3 regions of the Phytobacter cepae genome follow, and region 2 is predicted to be linked to each of the others. Evidence: predicted binding sites of a transcription regulator. Region 2 holds the regulator's gene; each other region holds the start of a gene.
What was found. The regulator PurR, encoded in region 2, represses purine synthesis genes. The targets are predictions, from matches to a motif close to CANGCAAACGTTTGCNTG.
Positions count from the first base shown of each region.

Region 1: purM (phosphoribosylformylglycinamidine cyclo-ligase) is a predicted target of PurR. The motif match lies at 1,584-1,601, and genes of this name have one in related genera.
Region 3: cvpA (colicin V production protein) is a predicted target of PurR. The motif match lies at 1,675-1,692, and genes of this name have one in related genera.

Region 1 is NZ_CM135107.1:1,382,034-1,386,276, forward strand. Features, by position in the region: gene purN (phosphoribosylglycinamide formyltransferase) at 1-444, opposite strand, end outside; gene purM (phosphoribosylformylglycinamidine cyclo-ligase) at 441-1,478, opposite strand; gene upp (uracil phosphoribosyltransferase) at 1,756-2,382, shown strand; gene uraA (uracil permease) at 2,540-3,829, shown strand; gene ACUY4Q_RS06450 (DnaA inactivator Hda) at 3,925-4,243, shown strand, end outside.
Region 2 is NZ_CM135107.1:2,910,669-2,914,911, reverse strand. Features, by position in the region: gene punC (purine nucleoside transporter PunC) at 1-321, opposite strand, end outside; gene punR (DNA-binding transcriptional activator PunR) at 436-1,347, shown strand; gene purR (HTH-type transcriptional repressor PurR) at 1,367-2,392, opposite strand; gene cydH (cytochrome bd-I oxidase subunit CydH) at 2,691-2,780, shown strand; gene ACUY4Q_RS13570 (MFS transporter) at 2,951-4,120, shown strand; gene ACUY4Q_RS13565 (C40 family peptidase) at 4,202-4,243, opposite strand, start outside.
Region 3 is NZ_CM135107.1:1,614,446-1,618,688, reverse strand. Features, by position in the region: gene purF (amidophosphoribosyltransferase) at 1-1,097, opposite strand, end outside; gene cvpA (colicin V production protein) at 1,131-1,619, opposite strand; gene dedD (cell division protein DedD) at 1,886-2,560, opposite strand; gene folC (bifunctional tetrahydrofolate synthase/dihydrofolate synthase) at 2,550-3,818, opposite strand; gene accD (acetyl-CoA carboxylase, carboxyltransferase subunit beta) at 3,889-4,243, opposite strand, start outside.

The DNA of each region.
Region 1 (4,243 bases), 1.5 Mb from region 2:
CGGACCCCCGTCCAATTCATCGGTGACAAAATGCACGGTGGTACCGTGGACTTCATCGCCATTCTCAAGCACCTGTCGGTGGGTATGTAACCCCGGATATTTCGGGAGCAGGGAAGGGTGAATATTGATTAAACGACCGGTGTAATGGGCGACAAATGCTGGGCTGAGGATGCGCATATAGCCCGCCAGCACCACGAGGTCTGGGGCATAGGCATCAATTTCCTGCATCAGTTCACGATCGAAGCCTTCACGGCTGGCGAACTGAGAGGCGAGAAGGGCATGGGCGGGAATGTTGGCTTCCCGCGCACGTTCAAGGCCGAACGCATCGGCCTTATTACTGAATACTGCCCTGATGGTGCCATGACTCTTTTTTTGTTTGCAGGCATCAATGATTGCCTGCAAATTGCTTCCATTACCGGAAATGAGCACCACAATATTTTTCATTCAATGACCACACGTTCACTGGAATCGGAGGCTTTGATAATACCGATTCTCCACGCGTTTTCACCTTTTGCATTCAACAGTGCGATAGCCTTATCCGCTTCTGATTCCGGCAGGGCAATCACCATGCCGACGCCGCAGTTAAAGGTGCGGTACATTTCGTGACGACTCACATTGCCCGCGGTTTGCAGCCAGTCGAAGACGGCTGGCCACTGCCAGGAGGATTCATCAATCACGGCCTGGGTGTTGTCCGGCAATACACGTGGGATGTTTTCCCAGAAGCCGCCACCGGTCAGGTGTGCAATTGCGTGCACATCAACGTTAGCAATCAGCTCGAGGATCGATTTCACGTAGATACGGGTCGGGGTTAACAGATGATCGGCGAGGGATTTACCTTCAAGCTGGGTCGTTTCCGGGTCACAACCGCTCACTTCGATGACTTTACGCACCAGCGAGTAGCCATTGGAGTGTGGACCGCTGGAGGCCAGGGCAATCAGCACATCGCCGTCAGCCACTTTGGACCCGTCAATAATCTCTGATTTTTCCACAACGCCAACACAAAAGCCTGCCACGTCATAGTCTTCACCGTGGTACATGCCCGGCATTTCAGCGGTTTCGCCGCCAACCAGCGCACAGCCAGACTGCAGGCAGCCTTCTGCGATACCGGTGATCACGCTGGAGGCGGTGTCCACATCCAGTTTGCCCGTCGCGTAATAGTCGAGGAAGAACAGCGGCTCAGCACCCTGTACCACCAGATCGTTGACGCACATAGCGACCAGATCGATGCCGATGCTGTCGTGACGTTTCAGATCCATCGCCAGACGCAGTTTAGTGCCCACGCCGTCAGTGCCGGAAACCAGAACTGGCTCACGATATTTTTGCGGCAATGCGCACAGCGCGCCGAAGCCACCCAGACCGCCCATCACTTCCGGACGACGAGTTTTCTTCACTACGCCTTTGATTCGGTCTACCAGAGCATTGCCTGCGTCAATATCAACACCGGCATCTTTGTAGCTAAGAGAGGTTTTATCGGTCACTGCTTGAGTCCCCACGCGTTTGCTTGCGGTTCACCCGTCATATTTCAGGCTGTTACCCGAACTAATCAGGTTTTAGAAATAAAATTCGGCGCAATTCTAACAGCCCAGGCAAACGTTTGCGAGTCCATTATTGCCGGGCGAGAAGGATTCTTAGGATATACTCTTTTCCAGTCTATTTGATCCGGATCAACGCCGTCTCTGTAGCGTAACGGAAAAAAAGCGGTATAATCCGGCGATTTTTTTTGTGGCTACCACCTTTCTGGGGAAGGAGAAGAGTATGAAGGTCGTGGAAGTAAAACACCCACTCGTCAAACACAAGCTGGGCCTGATGCGTGAAAATGACATCAGCACCAAACGCTTTCGTGAACTCGCCTCAGAAGTCGGTAGCTTGCTGACTTATGAAGCGACTGCCGATCTGGAAACAGAGCGCGTCGTGATCGAGGGCTGGAATGGCCCGGTTGAAGTTGAACAAATCAAAGGCAAAAAAATTACCGTTGTACCGATTCTGCGTGCGGGTCTGGGCATGATGGAAGGCGTACTGGAACATGTGCCAAGTGCACGCATCAGCGTTGTCGGTATTTACCGTAACGAAGAGACGCTGGAGCCGGTACCCTATTTCCAGAAACTGGTTTCTAATATCGACGAGCGTATGGCGCTGGTCGTTGACCCGATGCTGGCGACCGGTGGTTCTATGATTGCTACCATCGACCTGCTGAAAAACGCGGGCTGCCACAGTATCAAAGTTCTGGTACTGGTTGCCGCACCGGAAGGCGTGGCCGCGCTGGAGAAAGCGCACCCGGACGTTGAGCTGTACACCGCGTCGATTGATAAGGGCCTGAACGAACACGGATACATCATCCCTGGCCTCGGCGATGCCGGCGACAAAATTTTTGGTACCAAGTAAATGCTTTAAAAACGAAAGCCGACTTTGAAAGTCGGCTTTTTTTTGGCGTAAACCAGAACAGAATCCGCCTGATTTCCTCACACAGTTCACAAAAACTGCGCGATGAACGATGAGCGGAACGTTAACAACACATGAATCACATTCAGAGGAAAACACTATGACGCGCCGTGCTATCGGGGTGAGTGAAAGACCGCCGCTTTTACAGACAATCCCGCTTAGTTTGCAGCATTTGTTCGCGATGTTTGGCGCAACCGTGCTGGTGCCAATCCTGTTTCACATTAACCCGGCCACCGTGTTGCTGTTTAATGGGGTGGGTACGTTACTGTATCTCTTTATTTGCAAAGGGAAAATTCCTGCTTATCTTGGCTCCAGTTTTGCCTTTATTTCCCCGGTACTGCTGCTTTTGCCACTGGGCTATGAGGTGGCGCTGGGTGGCTTCATCATGTGCGGCGCGCTGTTCTGCATTGTTGCGTTTATCGTGAAGAAAGCGGGCACCGGTTGGCTGGACGTGATGTTCCCGCCTGCGGCAATGGGCGCAATCGTTGCCGTCATCGGTCTTGAGTTGGCCGGTGTGGCCGCCGGTATGGCCGGTCTGCTGCCTGCTGACGGTCAGTCTGCGGATACCAAAACCGTGATCATTTCGATGGTAACGCTGGGTGTGACGGTGTTTGGCTCCGTCCTGTTCCGCGGCTTCCTGGCCATCATCCCGATTCTGATCGGTGTTCTGGCCGGTTATGCACTCTCCTTCGCCATGGGCGTGGTCGATTTCACCCCGATTGCCCAGGCGCACTGGTTTGCATTGCCCACCTTCTACACCCCGCGTTTTGAATGGTTCGCTATCTTCACCATCTTACCTGCGGCCCTGGTGGTTATCGCCGAACACGTCGGCCACCTGGTGGTGACAGCGAACATCGTGAAAAAAGATTTGATTCGCGATCCTGGCCTGCACCGTTCGATGTTTGCCAATGGTTTCTCTACCATGATCTCCGGTTTCTTTGGCTCCACGCCAAACACCACCTACGGGGAGAACATCGGCGTAATGGCGATCACGCGTGTTTACAGCACCTGGGTTATCGGCGGTGCGGCGATCATTGCGATTCTGCTCTCTTGTGTGGGCAAACTGGCGGCAGCGATTCAGATTATCCCGGTTCCGGTGATGGGCGGCGTCTCTCTGCTGCTGTACGGGGTCATCGGGGCCTCCGGTATCCGCGTACTGATCGAATCCAAAGTTGATTACAGCAAAGCGCAAAATCTGATCCTGACCTCCGTGATTCTGATCATCGGCGTGAGTGGCGCGAAAGTGCACATTGGCGCCGCTGAGCTGAAAGGCATGGCGCTGGCGACCATCGTTGGCGTGGGCCTGAGTCTGATCTTCAAGCTAATCAGCGTACTGCGCCCGGAAGAGGTGGTACTGGATGCCGATGACAACGACGCGAAACCCCACTAAACGTCATCCTTAAACCGGGTCATTTGCCCGGTTCAAACGCAGCGCAGTTTTATGGTAAACTCGCTGCGTTTTATTTAAGCCCTGTTGAGGTACGTCTGAACACACCGGCACAGCTTTCCCTGCCACTCTATCTCCCTGACGATGAAACTTTCGCGAGTTTCTGGCCGGGCGACAATCCTTCTTTACTGGCGGCGTTGCAAAATGTCCTGCGCCAGGATCATAGCGGATACATCTATTTTTGGTCGCGCGAAGGCGCGGGCCGCAGCCATTTGCTGCATGCAGCCTGTGCAGAACTCTCTTCACGCGGCGATGCGGTGGGCTATGTGCCACTGGATAAGCGCACCTGGTTTGTTCCTGAAGTCATGGACGGCATGGAGCAGCTTTCACTGGTCTGTATTGATAACATCGAGTGTG
Region 2 (4,243 bases):
GCCCACGGCCTGAATAAAGCGCAAAACCAGCAGCCAGCGGGCATCCTCTACCCAGATCATTCCCAGGCAGCCGAGGGCAAAGATGGCCAGGCCACTTAACAGTACCGGCTTACGCCCATAGCGATCGGACAAGGGCCCCCAAACCAGCTGCGCGACAGCAAATCCGGCAAGGAAGAGGCTCAGCGTCGCGCTGACCACGGCGGCAGAAGTGTGCAAATCTTGCTGAATATTGGCGAAGGCAGGGAGGTACATGTCCGTTGCGAGGAAGCCGAGTACGCTTAATCCCGCCAGCCAGACTAAAAATCCTTTTCCTGGTTGCATGGTAAAAATCTCTTTCTTGTGCAGGTAAACAGGGAAACAGAGTCTAGGGAGTGTAACTTCGGTTGTGAACCGCTAATATTTGCGAATGGGTTTCAAAATTTTTGCAGGCAAAATATGTGGTCAGAATATTCTCTTGAAGTCGTCGACGCAGTGGCTCGCAATGGTAGCTTTAGCGCGGCCGCGCAGGAGCTGCATCGTGTGCCCTCTGCGGTCAGTTATACGGTGCGCCAACTGGAAGAGTGGCTCGCCGTTGCGCTTTTTGAACGTCGTCATCGCGATGTAGAACTCACCCCCGCCGGGGTGCTGTTTTTAAAAGAAGGGCGCTCTGTTATCAAAAAAATGCAGATCACCCGCCAGCAATGTCAACAAATTGCCAATGGCTGGCGTGGTCAACTGGCCATTGCTGTCGACAATATCGTCAAGCCTGAACGAACCCGGCAGATGATTGTTGATTTCTATCGCCATTTTAGCGATGTCGAACTGTTGGTGTTCCAGGAAGTATTTAACGGCGTTTGGGACGCATTGGCAGATGGCCGCGTGGAACTGGCCATCGGGGCGACGCAGGCGATACCCGTCGGGGGGCGCTATACCTTTCGGGATATGGGCATGCTGAGCTGGAAATGTGTAGTGGCGAGTCATCACCCGCTGGCCGGGATGAAGGCACCTCTCAGTGACGATACCTTGCGCAACTGGCCTTCGCTGGTGCGTGAAGATACCTCACGCTCTCTGCCGAAACGCATAACCTGGCTGCTGGATAACCAGAAACGGGTTGTGGCCCCGGATTGGGAATCGTCCGCCGCCTGCCTCTCTGCGGGATTGTGTGTTGGCATGGTGCCGGCACATTTTGCGCGCCCCTGGCTGGACAAAGGAGAGTGGGTGGCGCTGGAGCTTGAAAATCCTTTCCCGGACGCGGCCTGTTGCCTGACCTGGCAGCAAAACGAAGCTTCACCGGCGTTAAACTGGCTGCTGAGTTATTTGGGGGATAGTGAAACGCTGAATCGGGAGTGGTTGTGGGAGCAGGATTGACCCGCTCCCCTTGCAGAGATTAACGGCGATAATCGCGGAATGGACCATCCGCCACCGAACGACGCTCGATCAGTCGCGGATGGACTTCAATAGACTGGGAGACCTCACGTTTGTTAACGATACGGTCGAGCAGCATATTGAATGCCGTTTCACCCAGCGAATCCTTTGGCTGATGGATAGTGGTCAGCGACGGGGTAAAGTAGCGTGAGTTGCGCACGTTATCGTAACCGATCACCGAAATATCCTGTGGCACACGCAGGCCCATTTCGTCTGCTGCACAGAGGGCGCCCATCGCCATGATATCGCCACCGCAGAAAACAGCGGTGGGGCGGGATGGCTGGGTGAGAATTTGTTGCATGGCGCGATAACCGGACTCCGGTTCGAAATCGCCCTGAACAATCCAGTTTTCCGCTACGCTGATATGCGCTTCTTCCATCGCTTTCATAAAGCCAGCCAGTCGGCCTGCACCGGTATTACGCTCAAGCGGTCCTGGGATGACGCCAATGTCACGATGACCGCGTTCGACCAGATAACGCCCGGCCATGTAGCCGCCTTCAAACGCATTATCGATGACGGTGTCGGTAAAATCGGCTTTAGCTTCACCCCAGTCCATGACCACCATCGGAATATGGCGGTACTCGCCAAGCATAGTCAGCAGGGATTCCGGGTACTCTGAACACATCACCAGTAAACCATCAACGCGCTTTTGCGCCATCATCGACAGGTAGGCGCCTTGTTTTTCAAAATTGTTCCAGGCGTTACCCAAAATGAGGGTATAGCCTTTCTGGAAACAGTTCTTCTCAACGGCTTCGATTATCTCGGCAAAATAGGCCGCTTCGCTGCTGGTGGCCAGCAAACCGATGGATTTTGTGTGATTCACCTTCAGGCTACGGGCGACGGCACTCGGCGAGTAGTGAAGCTCCTTAATGGCCGCCCACACAGCATTACGCGTCTCTTCAGCGACGAAACGGGTTTTGTTAATAACATGTGATACGGTTGTGGTGGAAACGTTTGCTCGCTTCGCTACGTCTTTGATCGTTGCCATCAGATGTCACTCCATGCCATATCATAAGCTCCTGAAAATGCTAAAGGTAAACGTTTGCCTGCCTTCACCCTTTCACCGCGCGATGTACTGTTTTACGCCGGGAAAAAGACATTGGACGTCAGGAGGGGAGTCAATGGCCGGTACGCTAATAAATTTAGCGTCGAATTTTGTCTTATCTTGACCAAAAGGGGAAGCGCTAAAACGTATATCAATCTAAATCCTGCAAGATTTTTACGTTTATTTGTGCAAAAATGCGCTACCTCACTTTTTATGGGGTAATAGGAAAGGAGAAAAATTGATGAGCACCGACCTGAAGTTTTCTTTAGTGACGACTGTCATTGTGCTGGCCCTGATTGTTGCGGGTGCGATGACGGCGGCTCTGCACTGAGTTACCCCGAGGGAGAGTTCTCTCCCTCGCTGTTTTCTTCTTCTATTATCCCGAATTCAGCAATACTCTTTTCGCGTTTCACTCTCTTCTGTTTTTTGTGAACGCTGTCATACTTTTGACTTCTGTGACGGTGTCGGCCAACGACACGGCATTTCCGGAGTCAATAAATCATGAAAGTAAATTATCCACTGCTTGCCCTGGCGATAGGCGCTTTTGGCATCGGTACCACCGAGTTTTCCCCGATGGGACTGCTGCCCGTCATTGCACGGGGTGTCGATGTATCGATTCCGGCAGCGGGAATGCTGATCAGTGCCTATGCCATAGGTGTCATGGTGGGGGCCCCCCTTATGACGTTGCTGCTTTCCCATCGCGCGCGGCGTAATGCACTGATTTTTTTGATGGCAATCTTTACGCTTGGCAATGTGTTGTCCGCCATCTCGCCTGATTACACCACGCTCATGCTGTCGCGCATTATTACCAGTCTCAATCATGGCGCATTCTTTGGACTGGGTTCGGTGGTTGCCGCAAGCGTAGTGGCAAAAGAGAAGCAGGCCAGTGCGGTTGCCACCATGTTCATGGGGCTGACGATTGCTAATATCGGCGGGGTGCCGGCGGCGACATGGCTCGGTGAAACCATTGGCTGGCGGATGTCATTCCTTGCCACAGCGGGCCTTGGCATTATTGCGATAGTCAGCCTGTATCTCTCCTTGCCAAAAGGTAATGCCGGAGAGCGACCCGATGTACGTAAAGAACTCTCCGTACTGATGCGTCCGCAGGTGGTATCCGCTTTGATGACAACCGTACTGGGCGCCGGGGCGATGTTTACGCTTTATACCTATATCTCGCCTGTACTGCATGATATAGCCGACGCAGGACCCGCATTTATTACCGCAATGCTGGTGCTTATTGGCGTAGGGTTCTCTTTGGGGAATTATCTGGGTGGCAAGCTGGCTGACCGTTCCGTGACCGGAACCCTGAAAGGTTTCTTGCTGTTATTGATTGCCATCATGTTGGCGATCCCCTGGCTTGCACGCAGTGAAGTTGGCGCGGCGATCGGCATGGTTGTATGGGGTGCTGCCACCTTCGCGATTGTGCCGCCCCTACAGATGCGGGTTATGCGTGTCGCGCATGAAGCACCCGGTCTCTCTTCTTCAGTCAATATCGGCGCGTTCAACCTGGGAAATGCGCTGGGGGCAGCAGCGGGGGGCGCGGTGATTTCAGGTGGTCTCGGCTATGTTTTTGTTCCGGTAACCGGGGCGGTGATTGCCGGGATGGCATTACTGCTGGTGCTGTTGTCCGGTCGCGGTGCGGCTAATCCAGCCTGTGCGACCGCTGAATAAATAAAAAGCAGGAGGTTTACCCTCCTGCTTTTTACCTGCGTTTCAGGGTTATGACCTGCCATCACGCTCGAGGCAGCATATTTATCGAATGGTTTTAGGCGTGACCACGCGGCGGGCGCCAAC
Region 3 (4,243 bases), 1.3 Mb from region 2:
ACCAGCAGGACGTTCTTACCGCGGAACTCAGCGCGGTTGGCGTTGAGCTTACGGCGCACGGATTTACGGCGAAGCTGCTGACCCGGCATGATAAAGGTGCGGCCAACGTAGCGGTTTTTCACAAAGCCCTGGCGATAAGGTTTACCCAGGATGCGGGCCATTTCCAGTGCGATGTCGCAAGAGGTCTCTGGGATCGGGATGACCACGTCGATATCCAGATCCTCCCATTCACGGGCAATTTTCTCGCCGAGCTTGGTGCCCATATTGACACGCGCGCTGTAGACGGAAATTTTGTCTATGAAAGAGTCCGGGCGTGCAAAATAGACGTACTCGAACAGGCACGGGTTGGAGACCGGGTTATCCGCACACTGGCGGGTAAAGAGCTGCCCTTTTTCAGTGACGTATACGGCTTCGCCAGGGGCGACATCACGCAGGAACTCAAAGCCCAGCGTATCCAGTGCCACACTTTCTGACGCCATCATATATTCGGTGCGGCCATCACCCAGGTCACGCTTGCCCAATACCAGCGGGCGAATGCCGTTCGGGTCGCGGAAGCCGACCATGCCATGACCGATGATCATTGCGATGCAGGCATACGCGCCGCGAATCTGGCGATTGGTTGCCGCAATAGCCGCGAAGACGTTGTCTGCTTCCAGCGGGTAATGGCGGAAGTTGTCCAGCTCACTGGCGAAAATATTGAGCAGGATTTCAGAATCAGAGGTGGTGTTGATGTGGCGGCGCTTTTCTTCAAACAGTTTGGTGCGCAGCTCATGAGCATTCGTCAGGTTGCCGTTGTGGGCAAGTGTGATGCCGTAAGGGGAGTTAACGTAAAAAGGCTGGGCCTCAGACGCACTTGAACTCCCTGCGGTCGGATAACGCACATGACCGATACCCATGTTTCCCTGCAGACGCTGCATATGGCGGGCTTCAAATACATCGTTAACCATGCCATTTGCTTTACGCAGACGGAAACAATTATTCGCATCAATAGTAATGATGCCAGCGGCATCCTGGCCACGGTGCTGAAGCACCGATAACGCGTCATAAATCGACTGGTTGACCGGCATGAAACCGGCGATACCGACAATACCGCACATACGTCATTTCCTCGTTAAGCCACATCTCAGGGTTTATATCCTGGGCAAGAAACTCGACGAACTTTGCAGATAGTCAAAGAACCATCTGATGATGAAACTGAACTGCGGGATAAACTGCGACTTCTGCCAGTCGTCACTTTTCGACAGGCCCGTAAAGGTATCAAGGAAGAACAGAATGGCAGCGACGATCAGCACGCCACGTAGCGCACCAAAACAGATCCCCAACACCCTGTCTGTGCCTGACAGGCCGGTTTTTTCCACAAGTTGACCAATGACGAAGTTAACAATAGCGCCAACGATCAATGTCGCAATGAACAACGCCGCAATGGCGATTCCGTTGCGAACCAGTTCATCTTCAAAGCCCGTGAACCAGACTGACAGGTAAGTGTAGTAATGACTGGCAACAAAGAAAGCACAACCCCAAGTCACCAGCGATAACGCTTCACGAACAAAGCCACGGATAAGGCTAACCAGACAGGAAAAACCAATCACCGCGATGATGGCGTAATCAATCCAGACCATATGTGTCCCACGATTAAACGCCCTGTCGTCCAGTTCGGGGCGAATTCTAACAGAAAAAGAAAACGTTTGCGTAGGGATTTCCTTCCCGCGCGTAAATAAAAATGGCGTTGAAAAAATCTTCAACGCCATCGAATCTTTAGCCTCTTCGGGCGTGTTTTTAAATTCGTATTTACCCCCTCACCCCGGCCTTTCCCTCAAGGGAGAGGGGGCAAACCATCCCCTCGCCGCTGTGGGGAGAGGGTTAGGGTGAGGGGGAAAACTGCGCATTAATTCGCGCTGTAATTCATTACCACGCCGTTGAGGCCTGAGATTTGCTTTAACTCGCCCAGCGAACCTTTGAGTTTCTCTTTCGAGGCATCCGGCCCTACCAGAATGCGGGTTATTTTACCCGGGACAGGCGTGGTCGGCGAGGTATAAACGCGATAACCCGCACCGCGCAATTTGCCGACAATTTCCGTAACTTTATCAGCGTTCTTAAGCGCCCCCAACTGCACCACCCAGGCTTTGCCGGTCGGCGCAGGCTTCTCAGCAGGTTGTTCAGCAGGCTGTGTGGTTGCTACTTGCTCAACCGGTTTTGGCGGTTGGGGCTTCGGCTGAGGTTTGTCTGCGGCTTTAGGCTGCTCGGTGCGCGCTGGTGTCGTGATATCCGGATTGGTTGTGCCACTGAGAGCCTGACGGGAAGCATCCAGCGATGGCGCTTCGGCATTGCCCGCCCGCACCTCTTCTGCCGCACCTTCAGGCGGCTGCGCAGGCAGCGCCTGTGTCGCGGCGGGCATCATATCCGGTTCATCGCGATCGCCAGGTTTAGGAACCAGCGGGATCGCGGCGAACTCATCCTGATAATGTTTTTTCTGCCCGTCCAGCAGCCCTGGAAGAATAATTACCCCCAGCGCAACCAGCACAATGGTGCCCATTAAACGGTTCTGAAACTTACTTGCCACCGGTTCTCCCCGCGTCCATCGCTTCCATGACATGCGCCACCGTGTGGAATGAACCACACACCAGCACGGTATCTACGGCTGTCGCCTCTGCCATCGCCGCATGCCAGGCGGCAGCCACATCCTGGTACTCTTTGCCCGCAGGCAGATGCGCAATCAACTGCTGCGCGGTTGCGCCACGCGGCCCTTCCAGAGGGGCACAATACCAGCTATCGACCACCGGCTCCAGACAGGCAAGCGTCCCGGCGATGTCTTTATCATGCAGCATACCGATGACCGCCAGCACGCGCCCTTTTTTAGGTTCTGCACGTAAGCGCCCGGCAAGGTACGTCGCGGCATGAGGATTATGGGCCACATCCAGAATAAGACGCGGGTTTTCAGCCACAATCTGGAAGCGCCCTGGCAAAATTGCGCTGGCGATACCGTCACGAATGGCCTGTTCGCTCACGGCTAACCCACTGGCACGAAGGGCGGCCAGCGCCGTCGCGGCATTCGGTTGCGGAACCTGAGGCAGCGGCAGTCCGGTTAATTCGCCTTGCGCGTCCCTGAAGCACCAGCTATCGCCCTGCACCTCATACTGCCAGTCAACGCCACGACGCCTGAGCTGCGCCCCCTTCTCGTTCGCCACCTCGGCGATGGTGTGCGGCATCTCACTTTCACCGACCACCGCAGGTTTGCCGCTGCGGAACACGCCCGCTTTTTCACGGCCGATACTTTCGCGGTCCGGCCCCAGCCAGTCGGTGTGATCAAGGGCAATGCTGGTGATGACCGCCACGTTTGCATCCACCAGATTGGTGGCATCAAGACGCCCGCCGAGGCCCACTTCGAGTATCACTACATCCACCCCGGCCTGTTTAAACAGCCACAGCGCGGATAACGTGCCGTATTCAAAATAGGTTAACGATGTTTCACCGCGTACCGCTTCGATTTCAGCAAAGGCGCGGGTGTGCTCGCTTTCCGGCAGCTCCGCATTTTGAATGCGCACGCGCTCGGTGTAGCGCACCAGATGGGGAGAGCTGTAAACCCCAACGCTAAAGCCCGCTGCGAGAAGCACTGACTCGAGGGTGCGACAGGTAGTGCCTTTGCCGTTAGTTCCTGCAACGGTGAAGACAAAGGGTGCCGGGCGCAACACATCAAGACGCGCTGCAACCTGACTGACGCGCTCAAGGCCCAGATCGATGGTTTTACTGTGCAGGTTTTCCAGATAAGAAAGCCACGCGGCCAGGGGCGACGTGGCTTGCAAATTGCGTTTAATTTCCATGATGCCCGTAGGTTTTCGACGATGTAAAAGCAAAAGGGCAGCGCCGCGATGGCACTGCCCTTCGGTATTATCAGGCTTCGGCTTCCTGATCCGGCACCGGCGGCACCACCACGCTTTCACGCGGCGCATCCGGGTCAGGTGCTGGCTGATTGGTCAGCTTCGCCAGCACGCTTGCCAGCTTGAAGCGCATCTCTGCACGGCGAACGATCATATCGATCGCGCCCTTCTCAATCAGGAACTCGCTGCGCTGGAAACCTGCCGGCAGCTTCTCACGCACGGTCTGTTCGATAACGCGCGGACCGGCAAAGCCAATCAATGCTTTCGGCTCGGCGATGTTGAGGTCACCCAGCATCGCAAAGCTTGCAGAAACACCGCCCATGGTCGGGTCGGTCAGCACGGAGATGTACGGCAGACCGCGCTCCTGC